Regions from separate parts of the Thermotoga petrophila RKU-1 genome, predicted to be linked through region 2. Evidence: predicted binding sites of a transcription regulator. Region 2 holds the regulator's gene; the other holds the start of a gene.

Region 1 (3,425 bases), 470 kb from region 2:
ATCTCCGTGTTCTTTCAGAGTCTTTTCTACGCTGTATGCGAGATCGTCTGCTCTGTTCTTGAGTTCGATTTCTTCTTTGAGACGTTTGTCCTGTTCTTCGTATCTTTTCGCATCTTCTATCATTCTCTTTATTTCGTCTTCGGAGAGCTTGTGTCTTCCTGTGACTACCATGGACTGTTCTTTTCCAGAACCGAGATCTTTTGCGGAAACGTGGACTATTCCGTCGCTGTCTATGTCGAACGTGACCTCTATCTGAGGAACACCCCTCGGTGCCGGTGGAATTCCAACGAGTTTGAAGCTTCCAAGGAAGATGTTTTCCCTCGCAATCGGCCTTTCACCCTGATAGACTCTGATTTCTACTTCGGTCTGACCGTCTTCAACCGTTGTGAAGATCTTGCTCTTCCTCACGGGTATCTTGGTGTTCCTCGGGATTATCGGTTCGAAGAGTCCGCCTTTGACTTCTATTCCGAGTGTTAGTGGTGTTACATCGACGAGAACGATATCTCTTCCCTTTGCTCCTTCGGTGCCTGCGAGTATCGCCGCCTGAATCGCTGCTCCGATAGCAACTGCTTCGTCCGGGTTGACGCTCTTGTTGGGTTCTTTTCCGAAGAACTCCTTTATGAACCTCTGCACCATTGGAACTCTGGTCATACCGCCGACGAGTATGATTTCGTCGATATCCTGTGGTGAGAGCTTTGCATCGTTCAGTGCCTGTTCGATTGGGCCTCTTGTCATTTCGACGAGATCTCTTGTGAGCGATTCGAAGAGACTTCTGGTGATTCTCATTTCAAGGTGCAGAGGCTGTCCGCTCGGAGAGACAGCGATGAACGGCAAACTCACATCGGTTTCCATCTTCGTTGAAAGCTCTATCTTGGCTTTTTCGGCAGCGTCTCTCAATCTCTGAAGCGCCTGTCTGTCTTCTCTGAGATCTATTCCGTGCTGTTTTTTGAATTCCTCTGCCATCCAGTCGATGAGTCTCTGATCGAAGTCGTCTCCACCGAGGTGGTTGTTACCAGCTGTAGCGATGACTTCGATCACACCTTCTCCTATCTCGAGTATGGAGACATCGAACGTTCCACCACCGAGGTCGTAAACCAGCACTTTCTCTTCTTTTCCAGCTTTATCGAGTCCGTAAGCGAGGGCCGCTGCGGTTGGTTCGTTGATGATCCTCAAGACCTCAAGACCTGCTATGATTCCAGCCTCTTTCGTTGCCTGTCTTTGGGCATCGTTGAAGTAAGCGGGACAGGTGATGACGGCTTTCTTTATTTCACCACCGAGGTACGCTTCCGCGTCGTTCTTCAGCTTCTTGAGGATGAACGCGCTGATCTCCTGAGGAGTGTATTCTTTATCGTCTATTCTCACTTTGTAATCAGTTCCCATTTTTCTCTTTATGGATTTTATCGTTCGTTCAGGATTGAGTATCATCTGTCTCTTGGCGGGTTCTCCTACGAGTATCTCTCCACTCTTTGTGAACGCAACCACGGATGGTGTGACCCTGCTTCCTTCAGCGTTCGGTATCACTTCAACTGTACCGTCCGGTTTCATCCAAGCTATAACAGAATTTGTCGTTCCAAGGTCTATTCCCACAACGAATTCTTTCTTTTCTGCCATTGTGCCACCTCCTCAGAACCTTTTCTCATCCATGAGAAATTATAGTGAGGCACAGAATGGGATGTCAAGGGGTCGTATGAGAATTTGTACAAACATATATTCGTCTCATAATGATGGAAATCGAATATATAATTTTTTAGAAACAATATCGTATAGCAAATGAAACTTTTGAATGATAATAACAATTCAGATCGAAAGTGAGCTATAATTTGTTCTGTCGGGGAGGGATCGAAGTGAAGATCGCGGAAATCTCTTCGAGAAGACCCATAGCCATCTTTATGCTGTTGACAGCTGTTGTCTTCCTTGGTTTCATTTCGTTTCAGCATCTCAAGCTGGATTTTCTTCCTCAGATAGAGTACCCTTACGCTGTTGTTATAACCACGTACATGGGAGCGGGCACGGAAGAAGTCGAAGAACTCGTAACCAAACCTCTTGAAGGGTACATTTCCTCAACTCCGGGTGTTAGAAGGTTCACCTCCATGTCGATGGATTCCGTTTCTTTCATCCTCGTCGAGTTCGACTGGAATGTGAAAACCTCCGAAGCCGTTGGAAGACTCTCAAGGTACGTAGATCTTGCCACTCGCGACCTGCCAGAGGGTGCGAATCCTGTGGTCGTAGAGTTCGATCCTTCCTTACTTCCCGTGTATGCTTTCTCAACGGAAGATGACTACGAAGATGTCGTGTCGAAAATCAAAAGACTGCCGGAAGTCGCCAGTGTAGAAGTGATGGGAAAACCAGAAAAAATCGTCGAGGTTATACTTGATCAGGAGAAAATAAAACGGTTCGATGTTGATCCTTCGTTGATAGAGACCATCCTTTCAGGGAATCTCGTTTACCCGTTCGGCTATGTGAGCGATTCTGAAGGAAACATTTACCCCGTTTCCGTCGATGGCCGGTTTGAGAACATAGAAGATCTCAAAAACACAATAGTTGGTTTCAGGGGAGTGAAATACCAGTCCCTTCTGCAGGGTAAGGTACCGAACATACTCGTTCCCGTGAGATTGAGAAACATAGCCGAGGTTAATATAACGAACGAAAGCGTTCAGGGAGAAGTCAGGGTCAACGGAAAGAAGGCTTCTCTCATCGCTATCTACAAAAGAAGCGGTGCGAACACCGTCAAAACTGTCCGTGAAATAAAGAGGATACTGAGAGATTCCAAAATAAATTACATAGAGGCCATGAACCAGGCTTATTACACTGAAAGAGCGATCGACAATCTTCTCAAGAATCTTCTCTACGGCTTCATCGCGGCTTTCGTGGTGGTTTTGATCTTTTTGAAGGATTTCACGTCAACCATCGTCACTTCGTTTTCCATTCCGCTGTCCCTCACGATCACCTTTGTTCTTCTTTACGCCTTCGGCTTGAACCTCGACACGCTCACGCTGGGCGGTCTCATCATGGCACTGGGAATGCTGGTGGACAATTCCATAGTCGTGTTTGAGAACATATACCGCCATCGCTCCCTCGGTGATCCAATACCGGACGCTGCGAGAAAAGGTGCGGGAGAGGTGTGGCTGGCGATTCTTGCTTCCACACTCACAACCGTTTCTGTTTTTCTTCCCATAGTGTTCTTCACAGGTTTTGTAGTGAGACTGTTCAAGTATTTCGCCATTGCGTTCGTCTTCGCACTTTCTTCTTCGCTGTTCGTATCTACAGTCGTCGTTCCAGCGGGTACAAGGTGGATAAAGCCAAGAAGAGGAAAACTCACCGAAGCACTGCAAAAGCATTATCGGAAGGCATTGGAATGGTGTTTGAAGAGAAAGAAACTGGTCCTGGTGATTTCTTTTGCTCTGGTTGCAATCTCCGTGATTTAC
Region 2 (3,425 bases):
TCTCACTGACGAAGTAACCAAAGAACGATCTTCGTTCTTCTCTGATCCTTCCCGTTCCACCACAACTTGGACAGTTTATGTATCCGGCATTGGGTTCCACGCCTGTTCCGCCACATCTCGGACAGGTTTCGTACCTTTCGTATTCCACGGGTATCTCTGCTCCATTGATCAGATCGGAGAGAGTTACTTCTATTTCGTACCGTATATCTTCACCTCTTCGGGCGTATTCTCTTTTCTCTTCCTGACCGGGTCTCTCACCAAAGAAAACATCGAAAATGTCCCTGTTGAAAATATTTTCGAACTCTTTGAATATATCCTCGAAGAAGCCACCAGATTCTGTTTCCTGATACGTGGGCTGTTCTCCTACGTACCCGAAACGATCGTACATGGCCCTTTTTTGTGGATCGCTGAGGACTTCGTAGGCCTCCTGAATTTCCTTAAAACGTTGTTCGGCCTCTTTTCTGTTTTCTGGATGTCGATCCGGGTGCCACTCTTTCACCAGTCTTTTGTAAGCCCTTTTTATTTCTTCCTGTGTGGCGTCTCTGGGAACACCGAGAATTTCGTAGTAGTCCTTTTTTTCACGTTTCATGATTCATCACTCCTTCTCGTCAGAAGGTTTTTCAACCTTCTCTGCTTCCTTCTTTCGTGGTTTCACTGCAACCTTCACTTTTGCGGGTTTCAGGACTTTCCCGTGGAATTTGTAACCACTCTCTACTACCTCGAGGACGGTGTACTCTTCCACATCTTCCGTTTCCACTCTTTCAACTGCTTCGTGTTCAAAGGGATCGAATTTCTCTCCTACGTGGATCTTTGTGAGTCCTTCTTTTTCCAAGACGTTCAGGAGTTTTTTGTATATCATTTTCACGCCTTCATAGAAGGCGTCTCTCTTTTCCCCTTGATTCAATGCCCTTTCGAAATCATCAAGAACGGGAATGAGTTTCAATATGAGGTATTCGTTTGCGTTCTTTATCAGTTCTCTTTTTTCACGGGCGACTTCCTCGCGGTAGTTTTCGTATTCGGCCTTCAGTCTTTTTGCGTACTCTTCCAGTTCTTTATATTTTTCTTTCAGTTCTTCACATTCCTGTGTGAGTTCCTTTTTGTCCTTTTCACTCATCTTTTTCACCTCCTGGAGGTCGAAGTGAAATACTCCGAAAGACGGTTCAAAATGTACTCAAATATTTTGTGATTTCTATCGTACCTTGTAACCTTCGACGTGAAGAAGTACACACTACCGATAGGAGATTCTCCTTTGAAGTATCTTCCTGAAAAAACAGCGAATTTCTCCAGATTTTTTCTGCCAATTTCCCTTCCTATCATGACGCTTATGCCTTCTCCAACTAAGCTCTCAAGAAATTTCTGATCTTTGATCTCTTCAAGAAGGTTTCTGATGTCTTCCAGAGCGAGTGTCTCGTCTTTTAGAAGGTTTTCAAGACCTGCATCCAGATATCTTTCGATGGTCTCGCCTATTAGAGATTCTATCAGTCTGAGGAATCCACTCCCTTTCAGGCTTTCTATTCTACCCAACAATACTTCTCCTATTGTTTTGCCTCTGAGGAGGAAATTGAGTTGTCTTTCGATTTCTTCCCAATTCAGTCGTTCCTGAGTTTTGATGGGAGTAACTCTGGAAACACCGAACTCCGTCAATATGGAAAAGATGAGGTAATCCTCCGAAACGGGAATGAGCATCACCCTGAGTATTTTCAAATCTCTGGTGTTTGGTCTTTCTATGAGGACGTAACCCTCCGTCAATCGGGCTAAGAGATTTCCCGCGAGGAAGAGAACTTTTTCTGGATCAGCTAGGGGCATCGATTTGAAAGTCTCCACAGCAAGATCTGCTTCTGATGTCTCTTTTGAGATTTTCAACATCTCCTCGTAGTAAAACCTCAGCCCCTTGTCAGTTGGAATCCTACCTGCTGATGTGTGGGGCTGGTATATGTATCCAAGATATTCCAGTTTTTTCATATCGTTTCTTATAGTGGCACTGCTGAACTCTATGTTGCTCACTTCCAGAACTCTCTGTGAGCTCACGGGTTTTTTGTTTTCTATGTACTCTCTCACGATGCAGTAAAGCACCTTTCTCTGGCGATCATTCAATTTTTTCGAAGCATCACTGTTCTTCCTGTTGAGCCTTCTCATGATTTAGCACTCCCTTCTTTTGAGTGCTAATAATAAGTTTAGCACACATTTTAAAAGAATTCAAGAAGAAAGCGAAATTCTCTGATCTTGACTTTAAAAAGAAGAAACTGGTACTATATATATTGGAGGGCCGAGGTGGCGGAATGGCAGACGCGGCTGACTCAAAATCAGCTGGGGGATGACCCCGTGCGGGTTCAAGTCCCGCCCTCGGCACCACAGGGGGCTCCAGAGAGCCCCTTTATTTTGTATCATATCAGGAGGGAGAAACCTGTGACTAAAGTGTTAAAGGTGGATCCCCTCTTCCCCGACGAAGAAGTTTTGAAAGAAGCAGTCGAGCTTCTCCGGAACGGAGAAGTTATCATTTTCCCCACTGAAACCGTTTACGGAATAGGAGCGGACGCGTACAACGAAGAAGCCTGCAGGAAGATCTTCGAGTTGAAGGGAAGACCCACTGACAATCCCCTCATTGTTCATATACATTCTTTCGATCAGCTGGAAGAAATCGCAGAGGGTTATGAAGCTCATCTGGACTTTTTGAAAAAGTTCTGGCCGGGACCGCTGACAGTTATTCTTCGAAAAAAATCTGAAAAGATACCTCTCGTGGTGACCGCTGGTCTTTCAACAGTGGCTGTGAGGATGCCGGCACATCCGGTGGCCCTGAAGTTGATAGAACTCTTTGGAAATCCTATAGCCGCTCCAAGCGCAAATCTATCGGGGAGACCCAGCGCTACCAACGTGCAACACGTCATAGAAGACTTCATGGGTAAAGTTAAGCTGATAATCGACGCGGGGAATACCCCCTTTGGCCTGGAGTCCACCATTGTGGACCTCACAAAAGAAAAGCCCGTTCTTCTGAGGCCAGGGCCAGTGGAGGTTGAGCGATTGAGGGAGCTCTTTCCGGAACTCGTAGTACCTGATTTCGTACGAAAAGGGAATTTTAAAGGCAGACCGCTTGCACCGGGAATGAAATACCGACACTACGCTCCTTCAAAGCCTTTGATACTCGTAGAAGATTTGACGAAGATGGAAGAAGTATTGAAAAAGTATCCAAACCATGTGGTCATCTGTGTTGATGAGAGAAAGGAGCTGTATGACGATATAATCGTTGTGGGATCTTTGAAAAATCCCTACAGTATCGCCCAAAACATCTTTTCTGTTCTGCGAGAAGCAGAAAAAAGGGGTAAAGAGTATATAATTGTTGAGGGATTTGAAGAACGGGGAATTCTGTTTGCTGTGATGAATCGTCTGAGAAAAGCGGCGACGGAAATCGTGAGGTGATTTTTCCTTGG

The links. Region 2 encodes HrcA, which represses chaperone genes, less so after heat shock. Its sites were predicted from a motif close to ATTAGCACTCNNANNNTNNGAGTGCTAAT; they were not measured.
Region 1: dnaK (molecular chaperone DnaK) is a predicted target of HrcA. The motif match lies at 1,763-1,791, and genes of this name have one in related genera.

The regions. Positions count from the first base shown of each region.
Region 1 is NC_009486.1:539,902-543,326, forward strand. It holds gene dnaK (molecular chaperone DnaK) at 1-1,611, opposite strand, end outside; gene TPET_RS02765 (efflux RND transporter permease subunit) at 1,845-3,425, shown strand, end outside.
Region 2 is NC_009486.1:67,591-71,015, reverse strand. It holds gene dnaJ (molecular chaperone DnaJ) at 1-589, opposite strand, end outside; gene TPET_RS00390 (nucleotide exchange factor GrpE) at 596-1,114, opposite strand; gene hrcA (heat-inducible transcriptional repressor HrcA) at 1,120-2,136, opposite strand; tRNA gene TPET_RS00380 (tRNA-Leu) at 2,266-2,352, shown strand; gene TPET_RS00375 (L-threonylcarbamoyladenylate synthase) at 2,407-3,414, shown strand; gene TPET_RS00370 (sensor histidine kinase) at 3,422-3,425, shown strand, end outside.